One region of the Streptomyces kryoterrae genome, then DNA from elsewhere that is predicted to be linked to it. Evidence: riboswitches for the same ligand, from Rfam matches in the RefSeq annotation. Region 1 holds a riboswitch; each other region holds the start of a gene.

Region 1 (7,050 bases):
GCCTGTTCGGATCTGTGGGGACATGATGCTGGAAATTGCCGAAACCGGTCGTACATGGCTCCTCTCGGGGCCCACCAGCAGTTACGCCGTCCATCTGACCGAGGACGACGAACTGCTGCACCTGCACTGGGGCCCACGGATCGCCCTGGCTGACGCCGAGGCGCTCGCCGTCCGTCCGCTGCCGGACTACTGGCCCTTCGAGGCCCCGCTCGACGGTCGCGAGGAGTATCCGGTCGAGGGCGGACCCCGGTTCGCACGGCCCGCGCTGTCCGTGCGAACCGACGAGCGCCGGGGCACCGAGTGGCGCTTCGAGGCGTACGAGACCGAGGGCGCCGACGGTGACGAGTTGCTGCTGCGGTTCCGTGACGCGGGGCTGGCGATCACCCTTCACTACCGGATGCGCCACGACGTGGTGGAGCGCTGGGTGACCCTCACTCATGACGGTGCCGACGGAACCGGCCCGCTGGAACTGCTCCGCGCGGACTCCGCCACCTGGACGCTCCCCGAGCGCGACGGCTGGCGTCTCTCCCAGCTCCATGGCCGCTGGGCCGCCGAGTCCCGGCTCGTGAGGGCGGACCTCACCTACGGTGAGAAGGTCATCGGCAGCCGGCGCGGCCACACCGGGCACCAGCACCTGCCCTGGGTGGCGCTGGACACCGACGCGACCGAGGAGCACGGCGAGGTGTACGCGTGCGCGCTCGGCTGGTCCGGCTCCTGGCGGATCGCCGTCGCCCAGCTGCCCGACGCGCGCGTGCAGATCACCGGCGGCGCCGGATACGACGACTCGGGCCTGTTGCGCCTGGCGGTGGGCGGGTCCTTCACCACGCCCGTCTTCGCGGGGCTGTGGACCGATACCGGGCACGGTGGGGCGAGCCGGGCGTGGCACGCGTACCAGCGCGCGTTCGTCGTCCCGGACGCGGACCGGGACCGGCCCGTGCTCTACAACTCCTGGGAGGCCACGGAGTTCGACATCTCCGAGGAGCAGCAGGGGACGCTGGCCCGGCGCGCCGCGGCGATCGGCGTCGAACTGTTCGTCGTGGACGACGGCTGGTTCGGGGCCCGCACCAGCGACCGGGCCGGCCTCGGTGACTGGACGCCGAACCCGGACCGTTTCCCGGCGGGCCTGGGGCCGCTCGCCGAGTACGTGCACGCCCTGGGGATGCAGTTCGGCATCTGGGTGGAGCCCGAGATGGTCAACCCGGACAGTGACCTGTACCGCGCGCACCCCGACTGGGTGCAGTTCCAGCCGGGACGAAAGCGGACGGAGTTCCGCAATCAGCTCGTTCTGAACCTCGCGCGCGAGGATGTCCGCGAGTACCTCTGGGAGCAGCTCGACGGGATGCTCTCCAGCGCCCCGATCGACTATGTGAAGTGGGACTTCAACCGCTGCTTCACCGACGCCGGCTGGCCCGGCGAGGACTACCCGCAGCGCCTGTGGGTCGACCACGTGCACGGGCTGTACGCCCTGCTGGACCGGCTGCGGGCCGCGCACCCGAACGTCGCCTTCGAGTCCTGCTCGGGCGGCGGCGGCCGGATCGACCTCGGTGTCCTCGCCCGTACGGACCAGGTGTGGACGTCCGACAACACCGACCCGCTGGACCGCCTCGCCATCCAGGAGGGCTTCAGCCAGATCCATCCGGCGCGGGTCATGGCCGCCTGGGTCACGGACAGCCCGAACACCCAGCTCAACGGCCGGGTCAGCTCGTTGCGGTTCCGGTTCGTGAGCGCGATGGCCGGGGTGCTCGGTGTCGGCGGCGACCTCACGGACTGGACGGAGGAGGAGCTGACCGAGGCCGGCGAGTGGGTGGGGATCTACAAGGAGATCCGGCCCGTCGTGCAGCGCGGCGACCTCTACCGGCTGCGGCGGCCGACCGGCGGGCTGAGCGCGGTGCAGTACGTGCTCGGGGGCGAGACCGTCGTCCTCGCCTGGCTCCAGGCGCAGCATCACGGAGAGCCGGTGCCGGCGCTGCGGTTGCGCGGACTCGACCCGTCGGCGACGTATGAATGCCGCGAAACGGGAGAAGTTCATCGGGGTGCCGTGCTCCTGCATCGCGGTCTGCGGACCGGATTGAAGGGCGACCTCGATGCGGCAGTTTTCCGGCTGCGTCGCATCTGACGCTTCTGTCCGTTATGGCGCCTTCATTCCAACTCGCCGGGAAATGGGGGTTGCTGTGAATCGGGCGCGTGAGCAGCGTCATATCCGTGACCCTGAGTCGCCGTCATGTTCACGTAATTTCGGCGTGTTTCAAGGGAGTTCCAGGGGCTGAAGGATCCGGAATTCACGGACAGTGACCGGGAATTCTGGGGAGGATCACAGGAAATCCGTACACAGGGAACGTGAGGCTTGTTCCGGTGCGTCCTGGTCGCTTACGTTCGCCACCAATCCGGACGGACGCCCAATCCTGCCGCCGCCCGGAGCCCGCATCGAACATCCGGGAACGGCAGGAGCGGGGGACCCACAGGTAGAACGCCTGTTCCGGTCTCTGGAACAGGCTTGGGGTTAAGTCACGTTCAGGCGTGGCCGGACATCTCCAGTCCGCACCCGACAGCTCACCCCGCAGGCGACGGAGAAGGAATTCGCCATGCCCGCGAAGGGTAAGCACCGCCGTCCGAAGACCCAGCGATTCACCCGTTCGATAGCCGTCGCCGGAACCGGCGGAGCGGCTCTCGCCCTGCCGCTCCTGGGAGCCACCGGCGCCCACGCGGCCACGGCTGAGTCCGCGACCCAGTCGTTGTCGTCGCTTTCGGAATCCGCCAAATCCGTAACGGCGAATTCCGTTTCCGCGAAGACGGTAAAGGCCGAAAAGGCCGCCGCTTCCGCAGGCAAGAAGGCGAGCGTCAGGACCTACGCGGTCCAGGCCGGCGACTATCTCTCGAAGATCGCCCAGGAGCAGAGCGTCAGCGGTGGCTGGCAGAAGCTCTACTCGGACAACCGCACCGCCATCGGCGCCGACCCGAGCCTGATCCACCCCGGTCTGAAGCTGACGATCGGCAAGAAGGCCGCGTCCGTCTCTTCGCCTTCCTCGTCCTCCTCGTCCTCCTCTTCCTCGTCGAAGTCCGCGCGGACGGAGGCGGCCAAGCCGGCCGCCGCGAGCGCGACGACCGAGACCTCGACGACGACCGAGGCAGCCGACACAAGCAGCTCCAGCAGCGCCAGTGGTTTCACCCTCCCCGTGTCCGGTGCCACCATCGGCACCGGTTACCGCGTGGCGGGCAGCATGTGGTCCAGCGGTTACCACACGGGCGTCGACTTCGTCGTCCCGACCGGCACCTCCCTCAAGGCCGTCGGCGCCGGCACCGTCGTCTCCGCCGGCTGGGGCGGCGCGTACGGCAACCAGGTCGTCATCCAGCTCGCCGACGGCTACTACGCCCAGTACGCGCACCTCTCCCAGCTCTCCGTCTCGGCAGGCCAGAGCGTGACGGAGGGTCAGCAGATCGGCCTCTCCGGTGCCACCGGCAACGTGACCGGACCGCACCTGCACTTCGAGATCCGGACCACCCCGGACTACGGCTCCGACGTGGACCCGGTCGCGTACCTCCGCTCGAAGGGTGTCGCCGTCGGCTGACGGGCGCACGACGAGGTGGTCCGCGAGTCACGTTCTCCCGTTATTCCGGGTTGACCAACACTTGACGAGTGGCTTATCTCACCGCGAGTCAACCCCTTCCTACGGTCGCGTAGCTCACATCGGAAGGTGAATCATGGGCCGATGTGGCAGACGATTCGAAGAATGACAGCAGAGCAGTGATCGGGTCGTACGTGGCGGTGGGGGACAGCTTCACCGAGGGCGTCGGCGACCCCGGCCCGGACGGGTCGTTCGTCGGCTGGGCCGACCGGTTCGCGGTACTGCTCGCGGACCGGCGCCCCGAGGGCGACTTCGACTACACGAACCTCGCGGTACGCGGGAAGCTGCTCGACCACATCGTGGCCGAGCAGCTTCCGCTCGCCAGGGAGCAGGCGCCGGACCTGGTCTCCTTCTGCGCGGGCGGCAACGACATCATCCGGCCCGGCAGCGACCCGGACGAGGTCGCCGAGCGCTTCGAGCGAGCGGTGATCGGCCTCACCTCGGCGGTCGGCACGGTCATGGTGACGACCGGCTTCGACACTCGCAACGTCCCGGTGCTGAAGCACATGCGCGGCAAGATCGCCACGTACAACGGGCATCTCCGGGCCATCGCCGACCGGTACGGCTGTCCCGTGCTCGACCTGTGGTCCCTGAAGACCATCCAGGACCGCAGGGCCTGGGACGGCGACCGGCTGCATCTGTCGCCCGAGGGGCACACGCGCGTGGCGCTGCGCGCGGGACAGGTCCTCGGCCTGGAGATCCCGGCCGACCCGGACCAGCCCTGGCCCCTGTTGCCCCCGCGAGGCACCTTCGAGATCCGCCGCGACAACGTGCACTGGGCCCGCGAGTACCTGGTCCCGTGGATCGGCCGACGCCTGCGCGGCGAGTCCTCGGGCGACCATGTGACGGCGAAGGGGAGCCTGTCGCCGATCGACATCAAGAGCCGGATCGACTGGGTCGCGTGAGTCGAGCACGGGGTCCGATCACTTTTCAGCGCCGGGCGGGCACTTTCAGCCCGTCCGGCGCTTGAGGGCGAGGCCGTCCAGGACGAAGCGGGGGCCTGGGGGCGGCAGCCCCCGGTAGACGGCCACGACACTCAGCCACCCGATGTCAACGCCGCCCGCTCCAACCCCAGTTCCCCAGCCAGCGCAGCGTCCACCCACTGCTCGGCCCGCGCCCGCGACACCCCGTCGTACGCCGTCATCTGGACGGCCAGCCCGTCCAGCAGCGCCGTGAGCCGCAGCGCCGTGCCCGCGGGGTCGGGGCACTCGAACTCGCCCGCGGCGACTCCCTCCGCGATGACCTCGGTGATCGCGGCCTTCCAGCGCCGGTCCAGGTCTCCGGCGACCTCCCGCAGCGCGGGGTCGCGCAGGGACACCGCCCACCCCTCGATCCACAGCCGCCAGCCCTTGGCCTGGCCGGTCGGCGCGTACCAGCGCACGGCGGACCGCAGTCGGCGCAGCGCCGGGGAACGGCGCCCGAGGAGCTTGCCCAGGTGGGTGAGGTCGGCCTCGGCCGCATATCTGAACGCGGCGGCGACCAGCTTCTCCTTGGTCGAGAAGTGGTACAGCACCAGTGCGTTGCTCACCCCGAGGACGGCGGCCACGTCGGCGATCCTGACCGCCGCCACGCCCCGCGCCTCGATCTGCTCGATGGCGGCCCGCAACAACTCCTCGCGCCGCTCGGCCACGCTCAACCGCACCCTTGCCACGCGGCCACACTAATCCGTCACCGGACACGATGGCGGGGCAGCCCTGTCAATCCCTGCGAATCCCCGTCAATACGGCCGGTTCGCGGTGACGGCCCCCGTTAGCCGGTCACCGTCACCGGTACCACCCGAACCGCTCTGCGATCACCGGCAGCCGGTCCTCGACGATCGCGTGCGCCGCCGCCCGCGGAGTCGTCCCGTCGGCCTCCGCGCGCGCGAGCACCTGGTCGATCAGGGCCCGCATCGAGCGCCGGGTGTACGCGAACGCCTCCTCCGCGTCCGCGCCGATGTCCCCGAACAGCGTCCACCACCACCAGGCGTTCGTCCCGGAGTTGACGACCACGTCCGGCAGTACGACGACGCCGCGCGCGGCGAGCAGCTCCTCGGCCTCCGGCAGTACGGGCATGTTGGCGGCCTCGACGATCCAACGCGCGGTGATCCCCGCCTGGTTCCCGCTGTCGACGGCGTACGAGACCGCCGCCGGCACCAGCACCTCCGCCGCCACGGACAGCCAGGCCTCGCCCGGCAGTTCGCGGTCGTCGGGGCGCAGCACCGCACGGTCCACGGTGCCGTACGTGTCCCGGGCCGCGAGCAGCGCCTCGATGTCGAGGCCCGCCGGGTTGGCGATCGTGCCCTTGATGTCGGCGACGGCCACCACCGAGAGCCCCGCGCGCGTGAGGAAGCGTGCCGTGGCCCCGCCCATCGTGCCGAGCCCCTGGACGGCGGCCCGGGTCCCGGCGTACGGCACCGCGGCCCGGTCGAGCGCCGCGAGCACGGACTCCGCGACCCCGCAGCCGCCGACCAGCTCGTCGAGCCCGATGCCGTCCACCTCGACCGCGAACGCGTCCGCGAGCCGCGCGCGGGCCACCGTCTCGTCGTCCAGCAGCGGATAGACGGCCTGGATCGACGACACGAGCCCCGCCTCGGAAGCCGCGCGGTCCACGACGTCCTGGCTGAGGCCCAGATCCTCGCCCGTGGTCCAGACGCTCTCGACGTACGGCCGCATCGCGCGCAGATATCGCACCAGCAGGCCGTACGCCGCCGGGTCCTGGGGGTCGCAGTCGATCCCGCCCTTGGCGCCGCCCAGTGGGATGTAGCGGCCCTCGGGGTTGTAGTGCAGGGCTTCCTTCATGGTCATGCCCCGGGCCAGTCCGGCGACCTCGTCCAGGGTGCAGCCCTCGCGCATCCGCAGCCCGCCGCTGGACACACCCCGCACCAGCCTGTCCACGACGAGGAAGCCCTGGCGGCCGGTGAGGTGATCGGTCCAGGTGAGGGAGAGCAGGGGAGCGCCCTGGAGGGTTGTCATGCGGGGAATATACTGACTCGTCGTTCAGTTGTGTGCTGCCGTGGGTCATCGGCCCCACACCCTCCGCCTGCCGTTCGGAACTTTGGTCTTTCCTTGGAATGACCCGGTCGACACACGCATGACGCCGGACTGTCGGAGGGGGCGACCATAATGGAATGTCTGACCGACTCCACCTGGAGGTACCGTGACCGGATTCCCCTCTCCGAACTCAGGGCTGCGCGCGCTGCGGCCCGCGGCCTTCGGTGCGGACCCGAGTGGGGAGCGCCTGGCGCGGATCCGCAGATCGCCGCACTTCGCGGACGGTGTCTTCCAGAATCCGCCGGGCACCCCTCGGCCCGACGGCGCCATGCTCGAGTTCGCCAAGTCCTCCCTGCGCAAGGAGGACCGGGTCCGCCGCGCCCCGGCCGGGACCGTGCCGGTGCACGCCACGACACTCGCGGACCTCGCCAAGCCCCCGGTCAGCGGTCTCCGGC
Region 2 (7,050 bases), 1.1 Mb from region 1:
CCAGCCGCACCGACGCCCCGAGCACGCTCAGGCCGTGCTGCGCGACGACCACCGGCTCCAGGGACACCGCGATGACCTCGGGGTGATCGTCTACGAGCCGCGACACCTTGAGCAGCAGTTCCTCCAGCGCCCCGGTGTCGACCGGCGCCGAGCCGCGCCAGCCGAAGAGGAGCGGCGCCGTCCGGATCGACCGGATCAGCGAGGCCGCGTCGCGGTCGGTGACCGGTATCAGCCGGTGCGCGATGTCCCCGAGCAGCTGCGAGGCGGGTCCGGCGAGCCCGAAGGAGAGCACCGCGCCGGCCGCCGGGTCGATCACCGCCCGTACGACGGTGTCGACTCCCCGCGGCGCCATCCCCTGCACCACGGGCCGCACCTCCTCCGGATTCCCGAAGAGGCCGGTCAGTTCGGCGTACGCCCGCCGCAGTTGCTCCTCGTCCGCGAGGTCCAGGCGTACGCCGCCCAGGTCGGCGCGGTGCCGCAGGTGCGGGGCGGTGGCCTTGAGGGCGACGGGGTAGCCGAGGGCCCGCGCTGCGGCCACGGCGCCCTCGGGGTTCGGGGCGGGCAGGGCCCCGCGCACCGGGATGCCGTACGTCCCGAGCAGCTCGCTCGTCTCGTCCGTACCCAGGGTGAGCCCCTGTCCGCGCGCGAGGAGCCCGCCGATCAGCGCGGCGGCGCCCTTCTCGTCGATGTCCTCGTAACCGGGCACCCTGCCGGGCTCGGCGGCCTCCCGCCGCCACTGCGCGTACTTCACGGCTTCCCCGAGGGCCCGTACGGCGCGCTCGGCGGCGGGGTAGGCGGGGATGAGGCGGGAGCAGGAGTCCGGGGTGGGCGGGCTCGGGGATGCCGGTACCTGCGGGACCCTCGCGCGGGGCTGCCGTTCCGCCGCTGCGGTGCCGGGTGCCGGTGAACCTGCCTGTGGGGCGGTACTGGCCGCAGCCGACAGCGCCTCCGCGAGCCCGCCCAGCTCCACATGGACCACCAGCACCGGCTTTCCGGGAACCTCCGCCGCGGCCGACCTCAGTGCCTCGGCCAACGCGGCGTCCCCCGGGGAACCCTCCCCCACCGTGGGAATCGCGGTGACGACGACCGCGTCGCAGCCCTCGTCCGCCAACGCCTCCGACAGCGCCCGGTGGAAGTCCTCGGGCGACGCCCCCGTCGTCAGATCCAGCGGCGCCAGCGGCCGCAGCCCCTCGGAGAGGCACGCGTCGTACGTCAGCAGCCCCAGCGACTCCGAGTTGCCCAGAATCGCGACCCGCGGCCCGGCGGGAAGTGGCTGCCGGGCCAGCAGCAGCCCCGCGTCGACCAGCTCGGTGATCGTGTCCACCCGGATCACGCCGGCCTGCCGCAGCAGCTCGGACACCGTCGCGTGCGGCAACCGCGTGGCCCGTACGGCGTGCCCCTGGGGAGCCGCGCCACCGTGGCGGGTCCCCTGGACGACCACCAGCGGCTTCGCCGCCGCCGTGCGCCGGGCGAGGCGGGTGAACTTGCGCGGGTTGCCGATGGATTCGAGGTACATGAGGACGACGTCGGTGTCCGGGTCGTCGTACCAGTACTGGAGTACGTCGTTGCCGGACACGTCGGCCCGGTTGCCGGACGAGACGAAGGTCGACACGCCGGTGACCCCGGTGACGCCTCCCCCGCGCCGGTCCAGTCGGGACAGCAGCGCGATCCCGATGGCCCCGGACTGCGCGAACAGCCCGATCCGCCCGGGCCTCGGCATCTCGGGAGCGAGCGACGCGTTCAGCCGGACGTCCTTCGACGTGTTGATGACGCCGAACGCGTTGGGGCCGATGATGCGCATCCCGTACGTGCGCGCGTGACCTACGAGTTCGCGCTGCCGCTCCCGGCCCTCGGGGCCGCTCTCGGCGTACCCGGCGGAGACCACGACGAGTCCCTGCACGCCGTGCTCCCCGCACTCGGCGACGACATCGGGGACGTTCTCGGCCGGGACGGCGACGACCGCGAGGTCGACGGGGCCCCCGATGTCGCCCACCGATCGGTGGGCCGGTACTCCGTCGATGTCCTTCTGCTCTTCCGGGAAGGCTCTGTTGACCGCGTACAGGTCACCGGTGAAACCGGCGTCCCTGATGTGGTCGAGGACGCTGCGGCCGACCCCGCCGGGGGCGCGGCCGACGCCGATGACGGCCACGGCGCCCGGGACGAGCAGCCGCCGTACGGAGCGCGCCTCGGCCCGCTGCTCCCGCGCGCGCTGGACGGCGAGTGAGCGGTCGGTGGGCTCCAGGTCGAACTCCAGGCGTACGACGCCGTCCTCGAAGCTGCGCTTCTGGGTGTACCCGGCGTCCGTGAACACCTTGATCATCTTGCTGTTGGCCGGCAGCACCTCGGCGGCGAAGCGCCGGATGTCGCGCTCACGGGCGACAGCCGCGATGTGTTCGAGGAGGGCGGAGGCGACGCCCCGTCCCTGGTGCGCGTCCTGCACCAGGAAGGCGACCTCGGCCTCACTGGCGGGACCGGACGCGGGCAGTCCCTCGGCGTCGATTCGGTCGTAGCGTACGGTGGCGATGAACTCGCCGCCGACCGTGGCCGCGAGCCCCACCCGGTCCACGAAGTCGTGGTGGGTGAAGCGGTGGACGTCCTTTGCGGACAGGCGCGGATAGGGCGCGAAGAAGCGGTAGTACTTCGACTCGTCCGAAACCTGTTCGTAGAAGCTGACCAGCCGGTCGGCGTCGTCCGCCGTGATGGGCCGGACACGGGCGGTGCCGCCGTCGCGCAGCACGACGTCCGCCTCCCAGTGGGCGGGGTACTCGTGCCGGTCCGCCGAGTTCTGCATGCGCCCCAGAGTACGGCTCGCGTCCGACAACGTCGCGAGGCAGTCTGTGGGGGACCGAAGTCGGGCCCAGGCCGGGGTTCGAACGCGGTTCCGGGACGGGTTGCGGCCCGCCGCCCGGCACGCTTCACGCTATGGAACAATGGTCTAGACAACCCTGAGACAGTGAAGGGCAGCATCACATGGCTGAGCGCCGCGTCAACGTCGGCTGGGCGGAGGGCCTCCACGCCCGCCCCGCCTCCATCTTCGTCCGTGCGGCCACGGCCGCCGGCGTCCCCATGACGATCGCCAAGGCCGACGGCAACCCCGTCAACGCGGCCTCCATGCTGGCGGTTCTCGGCCTGGGCGCCCAGGGCGGCGAGGAGATCGTCCTCGCCTCCGAGGCAGAGGGCGCCGACGCCGCGCTCGACCGCCTGGCGAAACTGGTGGCCGAGGGACTCGAGGAACTTCCCGAGACGGTCTGAAAAGTCCGCCGGAGTCCTCAATTGACGGTGGCGGCGGACGCCACCGCATAAGCATCATCAGTACACGGTGAAGGGCCCGCCCGAATATCGGGCGGGCCCTTCATAATTCCCGGTCGCAGGCAGCAGAAATAATCTCCCGCGAATTCAACCCTCTTTGTATACGGCGCCCGTGTTAATGACGCAGGCCCGTCATGTTTACGGGATGTTGCGAAGTCCTCACACGATCCGGCCGGTCCCCGGCGCCCGGAAATCGAAGCCGGTGCGCACCGGTCGCACGCTCGGTGTGCAGCGCCGTGATCGCCCGCGCCCGCTCGCTGTCACCGCGCGCCACGGCGTCCACGATCGCCCCGTGTTCCGCCCATGACTCGACAGGGCTGGCCGGCGCCTCCACCGCGTACATCCAGGCGATCTTGTGCCGGAGCTGGGTGAGCGTCGAGGTCAGGGCGTGACTCCCGGAGGCCTGGGCGAGCGTCTCGTGGAACCAGCCCCCGAGGGAGCGCAGATCCTCGCTGTTCCCCCTCCTGGCCCGCTCCTGACCGAGCCTCACCAGGCCCCGCAGCACCTTGAGGTGGGCCTCGGTGCGCCGCTGGGCGGCCCGGGAGGCCCCCAGCGGCTCCAGGAGCATGCGCATCTCCAGCAGGTCGGAGGCCTCCTGCTCGGTGGGTTCCGCGACGCACGCGCCCGCGTGCCGTCGGGTCACCACGAAGCCCTCGGCCTCCAGGGTGCGCAGGGCCTCGCGGACGGGGACGCGTGAGACGCCGTACCGGCGCGCGAGCAGTTCCTCGGTGAGCCGGCTGCCGCGCTCGTAGACACCGGCGACGATGTCGTCCCGGATCGCCGTGCATACCGAGTGCGCCGGAATACGCATGTCCGACCTCCGCTTTAATCCCCGTGAAACGTCGACGATTGACGTGTGTTCAGTGACTCTATTGCAGAGAACCGGAATTTCCGACGGCAGGCCGGAATCCGTGGATATTTTTTGGACACACCGCCCTCCGAAACGCCGAAAGCCCCGGCTCGGGGAGCCGGGGCCACGACAAGTGGTGCGCAGGGTCGTCAGACGTTCACGCCGTGCGAGCGGAGGTAGGCGACGGGGTTGATGTCCGAGCCGTACTCCGGGGTCGTGCGCGCCTCGAAGTGGAGGTGCGCACCGGTGACGTTGCCGGTGGCCCCGGAGAGGCCTATCTGCTGGCCCGGGGTGACCGTCTGACCGACGGAGACATTGATGGACGACAGATGGCCGTACTGAGTGTATGTACCATCAATCATCTTGATCACAATGTTGTTGCCGTAGGACCCACCCCAGCCGGCCTCGACGACGGTGCCGGAGCCCACCGCTTGGACGGTGGTGCCGGACGCGGCATGGAAGTCGACGCCGGTGTGGCTGCCGGAGGACCAGAGGGCGCCGCCCGTCTTGTAACCCGTGGAGATGTACGAGCCGGCGATCGGGGCGACATAGCTGGTGAGGCGCTTGCGCTCGGCCGCACGGGCGGCACGGGCCTTCGCCTCGCGCGCCTCCTTGACCCGCTCCTCCGCCTCCTTCTGCGCGGCGGCCACGGCCCGCTCCTCGGCGGCGGCCTTCTCGGCGGCCTGCTCCTGGGCGGCGGCCTGCGCGTCGATCTGGACGGCGAGCGACTCGCCGATGGAGATCACCGGGGTGAGACCGGTCTGCTCGACGGCGGACTCCGCGGCGAGCGCCGGAGCGGCCAGGGAGCCGACGACGCCGGCGGTCGCGAGGGCCGCGACGCCGGCCGCGCGGACGGTCGTACGGGTGACAAGACTGGGGCGGCTGGGACGACGGTGCTTCCCGGTGGCGCGGGTGAACGCCATGTGGTGGTGGGTCCTTTCCTTCCTTCTCGCCTACCGGGTTAGCTGACGGGTTCGGAGCAGGAAGGTCTCCTACGGACACCCTCGCTGCACGCGCGGGCATCCGATTCACCCCAGGGACTGCACATGGTGGGTCCCCGGCTCCCCTGGCTCGCGCCGTACGGGGACTCGGCGATGACTGTCCGGTGCCGCGGGTGCGGCGCGGTGCATGACGGACAGCCGGACAGACGCTAAGCGGGACGTCTTTCAATCAACAAACCGATCACGGGATTTGTAGCGCATGCCACAGTGCAGACAGTCCACCTCTCCCTCAATACGGACAACTTGCGCATCAACATGGACAAAGGAGCCCCGGTGACGCTTTCGTCACCGGGGCCCCTTTCGTTACGCCGATGCCGCTACTCGGCGGGGACGACGGTCACTTCACCGATGCCGAGGGCCCGGACGGGCTCCTCGATCGTCGCCGCGTCACCGACGAGGACTGTCACCAGACGGTCCACCGGGAAGGCGTTCACGGCTGCCGCGGTGGCCTCCACGGTGCCGGTCGCGGCGAGCTGCCGGTACAGCGTCGCCTGGTAGTCGTCGGGCAGGTGCTGCTCGACCTGGTCGGCCAGCGTGCTCGCCACGGCCGCCGCGGTCTCGTACTTGAGCGGGGCGACGCCGACCAGGTTCTGCACCGCGACATCGCGTTCGGCGTCGGTGAGCCCCTCGGCCGCGAGGGTGCGCAGCACCTTCCAGAGGTCCTCCAGAGCAGGACCGGTGTTCGGGGTGTCGAAGGAGCCGCTGATGGCGAGCAGCGCGGCACCCGTGCCGTCCGGGGCCGAGCGCAGGACCTGGCCGAACGCCCGTACACCGTAGGTGTAGCCCTTCTCCTCGCGCAGGACACGGTCCAGACGGGAGGTGAGGGTGCCTCCGAGGCAGTACGTGCCGAGGACCTGGGCGGCCCAGACACGGTCGTGCCGGTCGGCGCCGATGCGGCCGATGAGCAGTTGGGTCTGCACGGCACCGGGGCGGTCCACGATGACGACCCGGCCGGTGTCGTCGGCGGTCACCGGCGGCACGGGCCGCGGCTCGGCCGACGAGCCCGTCCAGGCCCCCAGGGTGTCACCGAGCAGCGCGTCCAGGTCGATGCCGGTGAGGTCGCCGACGACCACGGCGGTGGCCGTGGCGGGCCGGACGTGCCTCTCGTAGAAGGCGCGTACGGCAGCCGCGTCGATCTTCGCGACCGTCTCCTCGGTGCCCTGGCGCGGACGGGACATCCGCGAGTCCGCCGGGAACAGCTCCTTGTACAGCTGCTTGGCGGAACGACGGGCCGGGTTGGCCGTCTCGTGCGGGATCTCGTCGAGCCGGTTGCGCACCAGCCGCTCGATCTCGCTGTCCGAGAACGCGGGCGCCCTGAGGGCGTCGGCCAGCAGACCGAGCGCCTTGGGGAGCCGCGACACGGGGACTTCGAGACTGAGGCGCACGCACGGGTGGTCGGCGTGTGCGTCGAGGGTGGCGCCGCAGCGCTCCAGCTCGGCGGCGAACTCCTCGGCGGAGTGCTTGTCGGTGCCTTCGGAGAAGGCCCGGGCCATGATCGTGGCCACTCCGTCGAGACCGGCCGGCTCGGCCTCCAGGGGGGCGTCGACGAGTACCTCGACGGCGACGACCTGCTGGCCCGGGCGGTGGCAGCGCAGGACGGTCAGTCCGTTGCCGAGCGTGCCGCGCCCGGGTGCCGGGAACGCCCAGGGCCTGGCCTCGCCCGCCTGGGGCTGGGGGTGGAACTCCATCGTGGCGAGCTCGGTCACTTGGCCGCCTCCTCGTCGGTGTCGGTGGCGGTGTCGGTGGCGGTGTCGGCGGTCAGGGGTTCGTAGACGAGCACCGCGCGGTTGTCGGGGCGCAGCCGGTCCTTGGCGGCCTGCTGGACCTCCTCGGCCGTCACGTCGAGCACGCGCTGCACGGCGGTCAGGGCGAGCTGCGGGTCGCCGAACA
Region 3 (7,050 bases), 3.4 Mb from region 1:
CGACCCCGCCTCCCGCCGTTGCTCGCTCGCCCGGGCCGGGCATCCGCTGCCGATCGTGGTGAGCCCGGACGGCACCGTGGAACTCATCGACCTGCCGGCGGGGCCTCCACTGGGCCTGGGCGGACTTCCCTTCGAGGCGGTCGAGATCGAACTGCCGGAAGGCAGCCTGCTCGCCCTCTACACCGACGGCCTGGTCGAATCCCGCGACGGGGACATCGACGACGGCATCTCCCGCGTCTGCCAGGCACTCGCCCGCCCCGCCGCGTCCCTGGACGTCCTGTGCGACGGGATCCTCGCCGCCGCGCTCCCCCGGCGGCCCGCCGACGACGTGGCCCTGCTCGTCGCCCGCACCCGGGCGCTCGACGACGCCAGGGTCGCCGCCTGGGACGTCTCCCCCGATCCCGCCGCCGTCGCCGAGACCCGCAAGAACGCGGTCGGCCAACTGGCGTCCTGGGGTCTGTCGGACGCCGCCTTCGTCACCGAGCTGGTCGTCAGCGAACTGGTCACCAACGCCATCCGGCACGCCGAGCCGCCCATCCAGCTGCGCCTCATCCATGACCGGAGCCTCATCTGCGAGGTCTCGGACGCCAGCAACACGGCACCCCACATGCGCCGCGCCCGCACCTACGACGAGGGCGGCCGCGGCCTGCTCCTGGTCGCCCAGCTGACCCAGCGCTGGGGCACCCGACCCACCCCCGAGGGCGGCAAGGTGATCTGGGCAGAACAGAGCCTCGACGGCTGAGGCCGGTCGGTCTGAACGTCAGGAGTTGCCGCGTTCGGAGAAGTCGCGCTTCTCCAACTGGTGTACGGCGGGATCCTGAAAGCGGTCTCGCACCCCGTGACCACCCCCGGCCCCGCACACCCGACCTCCCACACCCGCCCGAGTTGGCAGAGGTGGTCGGCGAGCACGACGACTGGCTGCCGGGGAAGAAGTTCCTGATGGTGCCCTACCACCTGGTGGGCGCCGCCACCCTGGACCCGGCGCCGCTCGACGGTTGCGTCAAGTCCGTACGCTGCGAGCACCCGCACGAGCCCACACCGGCCGTGTTCAGGGCGGACTCGCCGCTCGCCGACGCCCGCACGCCCCGGGAGTCGCTCGGCGACGAGGCGTTCGTACGGCTGCTGCCCACCGCCGTTGCCGCCGCGCCCGCCCAGGACGACGGGCCGGCGCCCATCGGGTCCACCACCGCGGCTACCGCTGTGGCCGGATCGGACGACGCGGAGCTGCCGACCGGTTCGTCAATACCCTGCTCGCAACCCCGTGCGACCTCGTGGAACGAGGCCCGCACCAGCCGGAGTTCGCCTCCGTCAGCCGACGCTCAGCTCCGTGAGGCCGGTGTGGCCGGTGTGGCCGCCGACCCCGCCCAACTCGCCCAGCGGCAGCGTGTGGTGGGTCTGCAGGACCTTCGCGCGGAGGTAGCGGACGTTGGCCGGGGTGGTGAACACGCCCGTGGGGACGCGGTCGTGGACGTCGGTGCCCAGGGCCCGGAGCTGGTTGGCCTTGTCCGGGTTGTTGGAGAGGAGGTCCACCGAGGTGATGCCCAGGGCCTGGAGCATCTGGGCCGCCGCCGTGTAGTCGCGGGCGTCCTCCGGGAGGCCCAGCGCGGCGTTCGCGGCGTAGGTGTCGAGGCCCTCGTCCTGGAGGGCGTACGCGTCGAGCTTGTTGTAGAGGCCGATTCCCCGGCCCTCCTGGCGGAGGTAGAGCAGGACGCCACCGTGCTCGGCGATGCGTTCGACGGCCTCGCGCAGCTGGGGGCCGCAGTCGCAGCGGGCCGAGCCGAAGACGTCGCCCGTAAGGCACTCGGAGTGCAGCCGGACCAGCGGGGTGGTGCCGGGCGCCGGTTCGCCGAGGACCATCGCCACGTGCTCCTGACCGTCGACCAGGCCGTGGAAGGTCACCAGTTCGGTGTCGACGCTGTAGCCGTCGTGGAAGCGCAGCGGCACCCGGACACGGGAGCGCTGGGTGGCGGCGGGCAAGTCGGTCAGGTCGGGCATGCGGGTCTCCCGGGTGGTTCTGTCCTCGAAACCTCGATCTGCTTCAGTTTTGAAGCAGATCCTCACTCGAAGGGTGACCCTACCTCATGCTTCAAAGTTAAAGCAACGGATTCGTGGACCTGCGCAGCCACGGCAGGCCCTCGGGCGCCGACTCCGACCCGTCCCCCTGGAGCGCCCGCTCGATCCGCGTACCGATCTCCTCCAACTGGCCCACCTGCTCCGGGGTCAGATGGTCGAAGAGGGCCGCGCGGACCGTGGCGACATGCCCCGGGGCGGTGCGCTCCAGTACCGCCATCCCCTCCTCGGTCAGCGCGGCGAAGGTGCTCCGCTTGTCCCACCGGCAGGCCTCGCGCCGTACGTGACCGTCTTTCTCCAGCCGCGCCACGGCGTACGTCAGCCGACTGCGCGTGATCTTCAGCTTCTCGGCGAGATCGGTCATCCGCAGCCGTCGCTCGGGCGTCTCGGAGAGGTAGGCCAGGATCGTGTAATAGAGGTGCGGCATCCCGGCGTCCTGCTGGAGCTGCCGGTCGAGCGCGTCCTCCAGGAGCAGCGAGGCCGCGACGTACGCGCGCCACGCGCGCTGCTCCTCGGGGGTGAGCCAGCGGGTCGTCATGCGACCAGTGTAGGTTTGTTTAAAACTTGAACCAAGTCCGCCCGGTCAAGCTCGCCTCCGAAGACACCGGAAGTCCCGGAAGCGCTGGAAGAGAGTGCCCCCATGCCCCTCCCTCACGTCCTGTTGTCCGCCGCCGTCTCCCTCGACGGCTACCTGGACGACACCGGCCCCGAGCGGCTGCTCCTCTCCGGTCCCGCCGACTTCGACCGGGTCGACGAGGTACGGGCGTCCAGTGACGCGATCCTCATCGGTGCCGGCACCATCCGCGCCGACAACCCGCGGCTGCTGGTCAACTCTCCCGAGCGGCGGGCCGCGCGGCTGGCGGCCGGAAAGCCCGAGTACCCGCTCAAGGTGACGGTGAGCGGATCGGGCGAGCTGGACCCGGCCGCCAACTTCTGGCACACCGGCGGCGAGAAGCTCGTGTACACGACGGACAAGGGCGCCGAGCAGGCCCGGCGGGCGGACCTCGGTGCCGGCGTGGACATCGTCTCCCTGGGCCCGGGCGCCCTCGACTGGCGGGCCCTGCTCGAACACCTGCACGACGTACGGGGCGTAAGGCGCCTCATGGTCGAGGGCGGCGGCACCGTCCATACCCAGCTCCTCCGGCAGGGCCTCGCCGACGAACTCCAGCTCGTCCTCGCGCCCCTCTTCGTCGGCGACCCCGACGCCCCCCGCCTCTTCGGCCCCGGCGCCTACCAGGGCGGCCGGCTCCGGCTCACGGAGACCCGACGTATCGAGGACGTCGTCCTCATGACCTACGAGCCCACCGCCCCCGGCGCAGGCCCGCTCGCCTCCGCCGCCGACCGGCGCTGGCTGGCACTGGCGTGCGAACTGGCGGAGCGGTGTCCGGCGTCGAGCACGGCGTTCAGTGTCGGGGCGGTGGTGGTGGCCGCCGACGGTACGGAACTGGCGCGCGGCTACTCACGGGAGGGCGGCGACCCCGTCGTGCACGCGGAGGAGGCGGCGCTCGCCAAGCTCGACCCGGCCGACCCCCGGCTCCAGACGGCCACCGTCTACAGCAGCCTCGAACCCTGCGCCCGGCGCGCGTCCCGCCCGGCACCGTGCGCCCGGCTGATCCTCGACGCGGGCGTCCGCCGGGTGGTGACCGCCTGGCGTGAGCCGGACACCTTCGTGGTGGCGGCGGACGGGAACGGGCTGCTCGCGCAGGAGGGCGTCGAGGTCGTCGTACTCCCCGAGTGCGAGGAGCGCGCCAAGGCTCCCAACGCCCACCTCGCGGGCTGACGATCAAACGTGGTGATCGGCGTCCCGCGGATGGCGTATAGTTGCATTCAACGGCGCGGGGTGGAGCAGCTCGGTAGCTCGCTGGGCTCATAACCCAGAGGTCGCAGGTTCAAATCCTGTCCCCGCTACTAAAGGCCCAGGGCCGGAAACCAGGAAACTGGTTTCCGGCCCTGAGTCGTTTCCTCGGGGCGTTTCCCCGAGTCGTTTCTTAGCCCGGTCGGTCCACCTGGCTCGCCCGCCGCACCCGCCCCCGGAAACCTGGTCGGGACGGACAGGCCGTGGTGAGCCGGCGGGAGACGAGACGCGTGGGACGGTCGGGGCACTTCCTGGACCCGGCAGCGGGCGAGCCGGAAGAAAAGGCCATCTCCCGGGTGCGGACCCTCGTCCGTGTCCTGCCCGCACTCCTGATCCTCACCGGGATCGTCTACGACTACGCGACCCCGCGTCACCTCACCGCCATCCCCTTCTTCACGGCCGCTCCGCTCATCGCCGCCCCGCTCTCCTCCCTGCGCACCACGGTGGTCACCGGCGCCGCGGCACTCTTCGCCGAGTACGTCGTCCACCTCCGCTTCGGGTTCAGCGCGGACGCCGACTCGATCACCGAGACGGTCACCGTGGCCACGGTCGCCGTCCTGGCCGCCGTCATCAACCGGATGGTGCGCCGGGGCGACCGGCGCCTCGCCTCGGCCCGCGAGATCGCCGAGGCCGTGCAGCGCGCCGTACTGCCCGAACCGGAGGCACGCATCGGCGGGTTCGAGATCGCGGCCCGGTACGAGGCCGCCCACGAGGGCGCCTTCATCGGCGGCGACCTGTATGCCGTGCAGGACACCACGTACGGCGTACGGGTCGTCCTCGGGGACGTGCGGGGCAAGGGGATGGGGGCGGTGGCGGCGGTCGCCGTCGTCATCGGGGCGTTCCGGGAGGCCGCCGAACAGGAAGCGACCCTGGAGGCCGTCGCCCAGCGGCTGGAACGGGCCCTCGCCCGCGAGGGCGCCCGGCGCGACGGGCTGGAGGCCGCCGAGGGTTTCACCACCGCCGTCCTCGCCGAACTCCCGCACGGCGACGGGATCGTACGCATCCTCAACCGCGGCCACCCCCCGCCCCTGCTCCTCGCCGCCGACGGCACCCTGCGCATCCTCGACCCGTCCGCGCCCGCGCTGCCGCTCGGCATGGGCGACCTCGGCACCTGGCCCGACCGCACCGAGGAGACCCCCTTCCCCGGCGGCGCGACGCTGCTCCTGCACACCGACGGGCTCTCCGAGGCCCGCGACGAGCACGGCACCTTCTTCGACCCGGCCGACCGCCTCACGGGCCGCGTCTTCCGCGCCCCGGCCACCCTGCTCGCCACCCTCGCGGACGAGGTGCGCCGGCACTCGGGTGGCGGGACGACGGACGACATGGCGCTGCTCGCCGTACGACGGCCGTGAGGCCGGTTCTCATCGGTTGTCACCGAAGGTGAGCGAACGCTCTCTCTCCGCCTCTCTCCGCGCAAGATCTGACACACAGTCAATACTCAGGAGTCACTTGCGTCATGGTCAACTCGCCCGATTTTCACCGGTGGTGACCCAGAAAGTCCTCAGGAAAAGGATTAATGATCAACGGGAACAGCTTGGAATCAGGTGGCCAGGTCTATTAACGTTCGATAACGCAGCGCGGTAGTCCCAGCCGACACAAGAGTCGGCTCCGTGCGCACGTGCCTAATCCCGCAAGGGAACCGGGGAACCACCACCTTGGGGTGAATCGCTCGTCCGCCTCCGTGGCAACACGGCAGGTATACGCGCGTAGGAGACCTTCCTGCTCCGAACCCGTCAGCTAACCCGGTAGGCGAGAAGGAAGGAAAGGAGCACGCCCACGTGGCGTCAAACCCGGCTGCCCCAGAGGCCCCGTTCGTGCCGAGTCAGCGCAGCAGCGAGACCGAGGCGGGCAAGATCCCGACCTTCGGCCTCGGCGGTCGGCGCACCGACGAGGGCCCCTGGGAGGAGTGGAATCCCACCGCGGACTCCACCCGACCCGTTCGCGGCCGGCACCGCGTCGGCAAGCAGCGCGGCGGAGGACTCGCCCGCAGCTCCACCGTTCTCGGCGTCGGCGTCATAGCCGCTGTCGGCGGGGCCGGCATGGCCACCGCGCAGACCGGCAAGCCGCCGGTCTCCATCTCCATCCCCGACCTGCCCTCGGTCGGCTCGCCCTTCACGCACGACGACTCGGACGACGAGCCCAAGGGCTCCGCCACCGCGCTCAGCAGCGTCGGCGTCACCTCCGAGGAGACCCAGCAGGGCACCAGCGACGCCGGCGAGGCCCTGCGCGCCCGCATCATCCTCCAGGCCGAGCAGCAGAAGGACCAGGCCGAGGCCAAGGTCCAGCAGGCCGCCCAGGACACCGCCGCGAAGAAGGCCGCCGCCGAGGCCGCCAAGGTGAAGCGGGAGGCCGCCGCGAAGGTCGCCGCCGAGAAGAAGAAGGTGGCCGAAGCGGCCAGGGCGAAGCTGGAGGCCGCGCGTCTCGTCGAGCTCGCCAAGCAGTACACGCTGCCGACCTCGTCGTACACGATCACCTCGACGTTCGGCCAGGCCGGCTCGCTGTGGTCCTCCGGCTACCACACCGGTCTCGACTTCGCCTCGCCCACCGGCACGCCGATCAAGGCCATCCACAGCGGCACCATCACCGAGGCGGGCTGGAGCGGCTCCTACGGCTACCGCACCATCCTCACCCTCGACGACGGCACCGAGCTGTGGTTCGCCCACCAGTCGTCGATCAACGTCAGCGTCGGCCAGAAGGTCGCCACGGGTGACGTCATCGGCCGCGTCGGCGCCACCGGCAACGTCACCGGGGCCCACCTCCACCTGGAGGTGCACACCAGCAGCTCGGACAGTGCCGGGATCGACCCGATGGCGTGGCTGCGGAGCATGGGCCTGAACCCGTAGGAGACACCCTTCCGGTACCGGCGGTCCTGACCTCGGGGCTGCCGGTCCGGCTTTTACACGAACTTCGTGAACCCGCCGGAATCAGGTCCTCCGTGGCGCGCGTTGACGATGAGCATGACTGCACTCCGCAAGCTCGGATCATCGGACCTAGAGGTCTTCCCGCTCGCCCTCGGCGGCAACGTCTTCGGCTGGACCGCCGACGAGACGCAATCCTTCGAGGTGCTCGACGCGTACGCCGCGGCCGGCGGCAACTTCCTCGACACCGCCGACTCCTACTCGGCC
Region 4 (7,050 bases), 7.4 Mb from region 1:
GTTCGAGGCGGCTCTCGTCTTCTCCTCCGGCTACGCGGCCAACCTCGCCGCGGTCACCGCGCTCGCACCGCACGGTTCCCTCGTCGTCTCGGACGCGGGCAACCACGCCTCGCTGATCGACGGCTGCCGCCTGGCCCGGGGCACGACCCAGGTCGTCGGGCACGCAGACCCGGACGCCGTCCGCAAGGCCCTCGGCACGCACACCGGGCCCGCCGTGGCTGTGTCCGACGCGGTCTTCTCGGTCGACGGGGACGCGGCACCGCTGGGTGAACTCGCCGCTGTCTGCCGGGAGTTCGATGCCGGGATGGTGGTCGACGACGCGCACGGGCTGGGGGTTCTGGGCGAGGGCGGGCAGGGGTCGGCGTACGAGGCCGGGCTGGCGGGCGCGCCGGACGTCGTCGTGACCGTCACGCTGTCCAAGTCGCTCGGCAGCCAGGGGGGTGCGGTGCTGGGACCCGCCCCGGTGATCGAGCACCTCGTCAACGCGGCCCGCACGTTCATCTTCGACACCGGCCTCGCCCCCGCGGCGGCGGGCGCGGCCCTCGCGGCCCTCACCCTGCTGCGCCGCGAGCCCGAACGGGCCGCACGGGCGCGTGCGGTGGCACGTGATCTGCACACCCGGCTGACGGCTCAGGGGCTTTCGGCGGTACGGCCGGACGCGGCCGTCGTCTCCGTGCGCGCGCCGTCACCGGAGGGGGCCGTGCGGTGGGCGGCCGGCTGCCGGGCCGCGGGAGTGGGCGTGGGCTGCTTCCGCCCGCCGTCCGTGCCCGACGGAGTGTCCCGGCTGCGGCTGACCGCCCGCGCGGACCTGACCGAGGAACAGATCGCGCGGGCGGTACGGGTGATCGGCGAGAACCGACCGTAGATCCGTGGTGCGGGTGATCAGTGACACGCGACCATGAGTCGGCGGACCGCGGCCGTGCGTCGTAGGGCGATCACCGGAGCGCGGTGAGGAACCCCTCCCAGCTCTCGGGGGAGAAGAGCAGGGAGGGCCCCGCCGCGTTCTTGGAGTCGCGTACGAGCAGTCCGGCCCGGACTCCGGTGTCCGGACGGGCCGTCTCCACACAGTTGTTCGCGCCGGTGCTGTAGCTGCTGCGCAGCCATTGCACACCGGGCGGTTCGACGACGGACGGTACGTTCCGAGGCAGTGCGGACATTGGTGCCTCCTTACACGCCGTGATTCAGACCGGCGATGAAATCCAACGAATCCCCGGGCGAAAGGGCGTGGATCTGAAGGGTGTTGAAGGCCTCGCTGTAGGCCTGGAGGTCTTCTTTCCGTTCGAGGTAGAGGCTACTCATCATCTGGTCGAGAACAACCACATCCAAGTCAGAAGTGCTCGGAAAGGAGAAGATAACGAAAGGGCCGGTGATGCCGATGTACGCCCCTGCGGCGAACGGCAGGATCTGGAGTTGCACTTGGGGCAGCAGGGCCGCTTCCATGAGGCGCCCCAGCTGACGCGTCATCACCTCTGGTCCGCCCACTTCACGGCGCAGCACCGCCTCGTCGAGGACCGCGCTCAGCGCCAGCGGCGGATCCGAACGCAGCACGTCCTGCCGGGCCAGCCGCACCTCGACCAGGGCGTCGAGCCGTGTCTCCTCCAGGCTGTCCACGGCGGCCCGGGTCATCGCGCGGGCGTACTCCGGGGTCTGCAGCAGCCCCGGTACCACCGAGGTCTCCAGCGTGCGCATCGTGCTGGCCTGCGACTCCAGGCTGATGAAATCCCGGTAGGTGGGCGGCAGTACGCCACGGTAGGCGTGCCACCAGCCGTGCTGACCGCCGTCCTCGCCGCCCGCCAGCACGAGCAGCAGCTCGCGCGACTCGCCGTCCGGGACCTCGTAGGCGTCCAGGAGTAACCGGACGTCCGCCGGTTTCACCCCGCTCGCGCCTGTCTCGATCCGGCTCACCTTCGACTGGTGCCAGCCCACCAGACGGGCCGCCTCACCGCTCGTGAGACCGGCGCTGGCGCGCAACGCGCGCAGTTCGGCACCCAGTTTTCGGCGGCGCACCGCGGGACCGTACTGCATGGGCCACTCCTTACTCCTAATGAGCCGCCGAAATACGCTCTGGGGTCGCAGAGTTCACCGCTTCGAGCGACAGATATATGCATATCTTGGTGGATCGCACCCCGTGACCGGCGCGGGAATGGCAGTCTGGCGCGAAGCACCAGTCCGGGACCGTACTCGAACCAGCCGCTCCGTGTCGGGCCGCGGTCCTGTGGGAAAGGGACGACGTCGCCATGGCAGACCACCTGGAAGCATCCGTCACTCTGCCGAGCGATCCCGCCTCGGTCTCCGCCGCCCGCGCGTATGTGACCAACGTGCTGGCGGAATGGGGCTTGTCGGGTGACACCGAAGCCGCCGACAGCATCCGTCTGATCGTCTCGGAACTCGCCACCAACGCCGTACAGCACACCTTCGGGTTGTCACCCACCTTCACGGTGGACGTCGCCCTCGACCGTGACGAACACCTGCGCATCGGAGTGACCGACAGTCACCCGCGCTTTCCCAAACGCCTGCCCGCCGCCGTGCAGCAGGACAACGGCCGAGGGATGGTCATCATCCGCTGGCTGACCGCGGAGTCGGGCGGCAGACTGCGCGTCCACCCCACCCGCGAGGGCGGCAAGACGGTGTCGATCGAACTCCCGTGGACGGTCCCGGCCAGGCCCCCGGTGACGGCGCTCGGCCAGCAGGAGCCGTAACGGTTCGCCCCTGTGCCAGGCTGCCGCTGCCGTGCGCGCGGCCGAACGCGCCCCGCAGCAGGGCTGGTGAGTTCGAGCTTCTCGGCAGGCGGGACAAGCTGCGGATGTGCTGACCCGTGCCCGTGCCCCGTGGCCCCGTGGCCCCGTGTCATCGAACCCTGAGCGTTGCCGGCGAAGTGTGAGTGAGGGGGTTGCCGGGAGCCTCCGGCCAAAAAAGGCTGATCTGGTCTGACCGCTCGCGGCACCACGTACCCGACGCCGTGTCGGTGCTGGTCGTGCTGCTGCCGACGCGTTCCCGGGTGCGGCAGGCGGTTGAGCGGTCGCCGTTGGACAGATGCCCGAGTGCGGCGAGGAAGTCGCGGAAGGCCCGGTCGGTGCGGGGGGTGTCGCGGTGGCGTCGAGGTCCATGCGGTTCGGGGTGGTGGCGGCGACGGGGCCGCCGAAACTGCGGCTACCCCGGGTGGTCTGCCGAGAGGCGGGTGGGTCGGCCCAGAGCTGAGCGCGACCGGCGGCAGCCGGTACGGCAGCAGGGCCCGGACCGCGCGTCGCGGTCCGGGCCCTGCCTCGTGCGGTGCCGCCCTGCGGCGGCGGTACGTCAGCTCTGTGCGGTGTCGTCGCCCGTCTGCCCGGCGCCCTCGGCTGCGCCTGTCTTCTCGCGCATCTTGCGCACCAGCTCCGCCTTCTGGTCGGCCGCACCCTGGCGGTCGAGGTTGCGGTGCGGACCGTTGTTCTGCCGTTCGGCGCGGGACAGCTTCTTGCGCTTGCCACCGCCCATGCCCACGGGGTTGTTGATGTTCTTGCTCACGGTCACGGGTTCTCCCGGTTTTGATGTGAAGAGATCTACGGATTCATCGGTGGGGGACGGGCGGCGACATCGAAGGACGTCAGCAGGGGCCCATCACGCTCTCACTCGTAGATCGGCGCCTGGAAGAACATGACAAAGACGTTACCCGGTTCCGTCGGCACCGCACACCAACCCTTTCGCCGCCCGGCGCCGGCCGGGCCTTCGACCAGCGCCCGGGCTCAGCCGTCTCCCTCCGGGGATCTCAGCACCCGCCGGTGGTCGCCGCCGCCCGGAGTAGGCCCAGACGGGCGTTACTGGGCCAGGCCGACTCCTTGAAGTCGTTCGGCCAAGAGAGTCCGAGATCGATCCGCTCACGGAAAGCGGGCACTCTCAGTTCCGCCCATCGGAGTGCCGCTCCCAGACGCTCCTGGCCCGGTTCAGTTCGGCGAGCCGCCGCCGGCCCAGTCTCCCCGGTCAGGAAGCAGGACCGGTCCTCTCCCGGCAGGCCGGGGTCGCGTACGCCTTGGGGATCACCGGCGGGCTGCTTCCGCGCACCGCGCTGGCCGTCGCCGGTGTGGCCGCCGTACTCACGGCGGTGCCCGCGCTCTTCCGCGCTGCAACTCCTTGGCCGGGCTTACGTGTTGTGCCTCGGGGCGCGGACGCTGTGGTCGCTCCGAGAGCCCGGGGCGGCGGTGGCCGACCAGGCGCGGACCGCCATGCGTTCGTGGCGGCAGGGCTTCGTCACCAGCGCGCTCAATCCGGAGGCGCCCATCACGTTCCTGAGTCTGCTGCCGCAGTTCGTGCCGGCGGACGGTCCCGCGCTGACCCGGACGCTGTTGCTCGTGCTCGCGCTGATCATCGTGGCGCTGGCCCCGATGGGGTTTCCGGCGGTGGCGCTCCTGGCGCCGGGCTGCAAGGCGGCTGACGGGCGTCGACGCGGAGCGTCGGCAACCGACGACGACGCGGCAGACCGGCGTGTGACACCCCGTGTCTGCGGCATGATCCGCCGGACAGGCCCTTGGCCCGTCATCGTGGTGCCGGTGACCGTCTCGACGCCTGATCCGCCGGACAGACCCTTGCGCGCTGCTCCTGCTGGAGCCACTGCTGTCGCTTCTGCCGCTGTGAGACGGGTCCCGGGCCGGGACGGCGGCTTGGCTACGGCCGCCGTCCCGCCCCGGGGAGGTCAGCTGACCCGGCCGTACCAGACGCTCTTCGTCCAGATCTTCTGGAGCTTCACGACTTCCCCGGTCTTCGGGGAGTGCCAGATCTTTCCCTTTCCGGCGTAGATGCCCACGTGGTAGACGTTCGAGCCCGAGTGGAAGAAGACCAGGTCTCCGCCCCGACGGCTCTTGGCGGCTATGTGCTTGGTCTTGTTGTACTGAGCCGCCGCCGTACGAGGCAGGGACTTGCCCGCCTTCTTGAACGAATACTGCGTGAGACCGGAGCAGTCGAACCTCTTCGGTCCCGCGGCGCCGTACTTGTACGGCGAGCCCTTCTTGGAGGCCGCGATCTGAAGTGCCTTCGTCGACGGTGCGATCGCCGCGGCTTCGGTTGCGATGCCGGGGATCACCAGGGTGCCGCCGACGGCGGCGAGGGTGAGAGCCGAGGCCGTACCGGCACGGGTCATCAGCGACGGGACACGATTGAGCGCAGACATGCGTAACCCTTCGTCAGCCGCCTGTGAAGGATGACCTGTCGGATTCGGGCTGGCGAAGTTGCCCGGCCGCTGACGCGGCTTCACCCCAAGGGCTGCTCGGCCCGGTCATGGCGTGACCGTTCCGGCGACCCGTCGTGCCTGGGTCCTCCACTCCTGCCGGTGCACATCTGTCGACCGGTCATCCGGGCGGCGGCAGGACTCGGCGTCCGCCCGGATCGCCCCGCCTCTTGTGGCGGGGGCTTGTCGTCAGGAAGGGATCTTGGCTCATGGAAGTAGGAAAATCCCAATGGAATCGGGGCTTTGTGGCGTTACTCACCGCTGGCCCATTCGGGTGGACACCCGTACCCCCGGACGACTTTCGAAGGGGGCGCGCACCCTCGGACCAGCGCTTGAGCGGTCTCGTTTCGGTTACGAACTACGCCCGTCGCGCAAGCCGAACGGGTTGATCGAGGGAGCCGCGACTACTCCAAACGGGGGATGCTGTGCAGTCACTTCCCGCCCCGTTCCGGACGGTCGGGCGCCGAGACGCTTCGGCTCGCCCGGCGCGGCTCCGTCGACCGGGTGGGTCAACTGGCGGGCTCACGCGGAACGGTGACACGCGCCGTGCGGCGCTCCCCGTCGAGGACACGCAGCGCACGCGCCAGCGTAGGGGCGTGCACCTCGGCCTCGCCCCGCTGATGCATCAACTCCAGCGCGTCCCGCAACGCCACCGCCTTAACGACCAGCGCCTGCGCGGCCCGCAGGCCGCGGTACGTGTCGCCGTGGTAGGCCGGGTTGATGCGGCCGAGCAGATCGGCCACTTCGAGGTAACGGTCGATCAACTCGCCCTCCGCGCGCGTCAGTGCGGGCAGCGGAGGCAGTTCGGGCGGAAGCATCGGCGGCTCACCTCGTGCCGGGGGCGGGGGGCGAGGACTTGCGGCTGGGCACGATCCGGTCCACCAGGCCGTATTCCAGGGCGGCTTGGGCATCGAAAATCTTGTCCCGCTCGATGTCCGCGGCGACCTGTTCCGGGCTCTGTCCGGTGTGCCGTACGAGCAGTTCCTCCAGCAGGTTACGGACCCGGCCCAACTCCCGGGCCTGAATCGCGAGATCGCTGGCCTGTCCATGGATCGGCTCGGACAGCGAGGGCTGGTGGATCAGCACCCGAGCCCCCGGCAGCGCGCTGCGCTTGCCCGGCGTGCCCGCGGCCAGCAGCACGGCCGCAGCGGAGGCCGCCTGCCCCAGGCAGATCGTCTCCACCTCGCAGGTGACGAACTGCATCGTGTCGTAGATCGCCGTCATCGCGCTGAACGAGCCCCCAGGGGAGTTGATGTAGAGCGAGATGTCCCGGTCGGGCGCCAGATATTCGAGATGCATGAACTGGGCCATCACGTCGTTCGCCGAGGTGTCGTCGACCGGCGTCCCGAGAAAGACGATCCGTTCCTCCAGGAGCTTCGAGTACGGGTCCAGTGTCCGGCTCCCGGCGCTGGTGCGTTCGGTGAACTCGGGCAGCACGTAACGGGCTGACGGGTCGTCGCTGTCCTTCATGGCGCGCGCCTCCTCGGTGGCTTCCGTAAAAAATGTACAGGACGTACAGAGTCTGGCGCGAGGACTCCGTGAGGTGCTCGCTGACAGCGAAAACCCCGGGGAGCACGCCGCGCCACGGGGTTTACGGTCCAGTCCGCGGGTGTGGGGGTCAGATGAGCGGGGCCTCGTCCGGTCTGCCGTAGAAGGTGAGCGCCGGCCAGCCGCGGGATACGGCGATCTCGTTGAGGGCGTCCGCGATCTCGACCGGGGTGATCATGTGCTGCGCGGCGGCCTGGATCTTCAGGCTGAAGGTGAGCTGGAGGTCCGAGTCGGTCCAGGGTCTGTCCGGCGCGGCAGGCCGCAGGGAGGCGAAGCCGAGTGCGGTCGGCCCGATCCGCCGGGCA

What was found. A riboswitch is a leader RNA that binds a small molecule or an ion and turns the genes downstream of it on or off. The one in region 1 is predicted to bind cyclic di-AMP.
Region 2: linked by a shared signal. The riboswitch ahead of ACW4TU_RS10615 (M23 family metallopeptidase) and the one ahead of ACW4TU_RS05840 (M23 family metallopeptidase) in region 1 are both predicted to bind cyclic di-AMP.
Region 3: linked by a shared signal. The riboswitch ahead of ACW4TU_RS20990 (M23 family metallopeptidase) and the one ahead of ACW4TU_RS05840 (M23 family metallopeptidase) in region 1 are both predicted to bind cyclic di-AMP.
Region 4: linked by a shared signal. The riboswitch ahead of ACW4TU_RS39155 (C40 family peptidase) and the one ahead of ACW4TU_RS05840 (M23 family metallopeptidase) in region 1 are both predicted to bind cyclic di-AMP.

What each region holds. Positions count from the first base shown of each region.
Region 1 is NZ_CM133358.1:1,423,021-1,430,070, reverse strand. It holds gene ACW4TU_RS05845 (alpha-galactosidase) at 26-2,116, shown strand; cyclic di-AMP (ydaO/yuaA leader) riboswitch at 2,400-2,579, shown strand; gene ACW4TU_RS05840 (M23 family metallopeptidase) at 2,583-3,566, shown strand; gene ACW4TU_RS05835 (SGNH/GDSL hydrolase family protein) at 3,743-4,528, shown strand; gene ACW4TU_RS05830 (TetR/AcrR family transcriptional regulator) at 4,660-5,274, opposite strand; gene ACW4TU_RS05825 (Glu/Leu/Phe/Val dehydrogenase dimerization domain-containing protein) at 5,387-6,577, opposite strand; gene ACW4TU_RS05820 (MBL fold metallo-hydrolase) at 6,762-7,050, shown strand, end outside.
Region 2 is NZ_CM133358.1:2,532,995-2,540,044, forward strand. It holds gene ACW4TU_RS10600 (bifunctional acetate--CoA ligase family protein/GNAT family N-acetyltransferase) at 1-2,791, opposite strand, end outside; gene ACW4TU_RS10605 (HPr family phosphocarrier protein) at 2,971-3,252, shown strand; gene ACW4TU_RS10610 (GntR family transcriptional regulator) at 3,425-4,120, opposite strand; gene ACW4TU_RS10615 (M23 family metallopeptidase) at 4,309-5,082, opposite strand; cyclic di-AMP (ydaO/yuaA leader) riboswitch at 5,096-5,263, opposite strand; gene ACW4TU_RS10620 (M16 family metallopeptidase) at 5,478-6,866, opposite strand; gene ACW4TU_RS10625 (M16 family metallopeptidase) at 6,863-7,050, opposite strand, start outside.
Region 3 is NZ_CM133358.1:4,858,520-4,865,569, reverse strand. It holds gene ACW4TU_RS21020 (SpoIIE family protein phosphatase) at 1-742, shown strand, start outside; gene ACW4TU_RS21015 (GTP cyclohydrolase II) at 1,309-1,986, opposite strand; gene ACW4TU_RS21010 (MarR family winged helix-turn-helix transcriptional regulator) at 2,093-2,608, opposite strand; gene ACW4TU_RS21005 (dihydrofolate reductase family protein) at 2,711-3,850, shown strand; tRNA gene ACW4TU_RS21000 (tRNA-Met) at 3,905-3,978, shown strand; gene ACW4TU_RS20995 (PP2C family protein-serine/threonine phosphatase) at 4,156-5,277, shown strand; cyclic di-AMP (ydaO/yuaA leader) riboswitch at 5,535-5,692, shown strand; gene ACW4TU_RS20990 (M23 family metallopeptidase) at 5,704-6,768, shown strand; gene ACW4TU_RS20985 (aldo/keto reductase) at 6,883-7,050, shown strand, end outside.
Region 4 is NZ_CM133358.1:8,791,338-8,798,387, forward strand. It holds gene ACW4TU_RS39130 (8-amino-7-oxononanoate synthase) at 1-865, shown strand, start outside; gene ACW4TU_RS39135 (DUF397 domain-containing protein) at 936-1,157, opposite strand; gene ACW4TU_RS39140 (helix-turn-helix domain-containing protein) at 1,168-2,025, opposite strand; gene ACW4TU_RS39145 (ATP-binding protein) at 2,238-2,699, shown strand; gene ACW4TU_RS39150 (DUF6243 family protein) at 3,295-3,510, opposite strand; gene ACW4TU_RS39155 (C40 family peptidase) at 4,667-5,140, opposite strand; cyclic di-AMP (ydaO/yuaA leader) riboswitch at 5,144-5,323, opposite strand; gene ACW4TU_RS39160 (hypothetical protein) at 5,707-6,015, opposite strand; gene ACW4TU_RS39165 (ATP-dependent Clp protease proteolytic subunit) at 6,023-6,667, opposite strand; gene ACW4TU_RS39170 (hypothetical protein) at 6,816-7,050, opposite strand, start outside.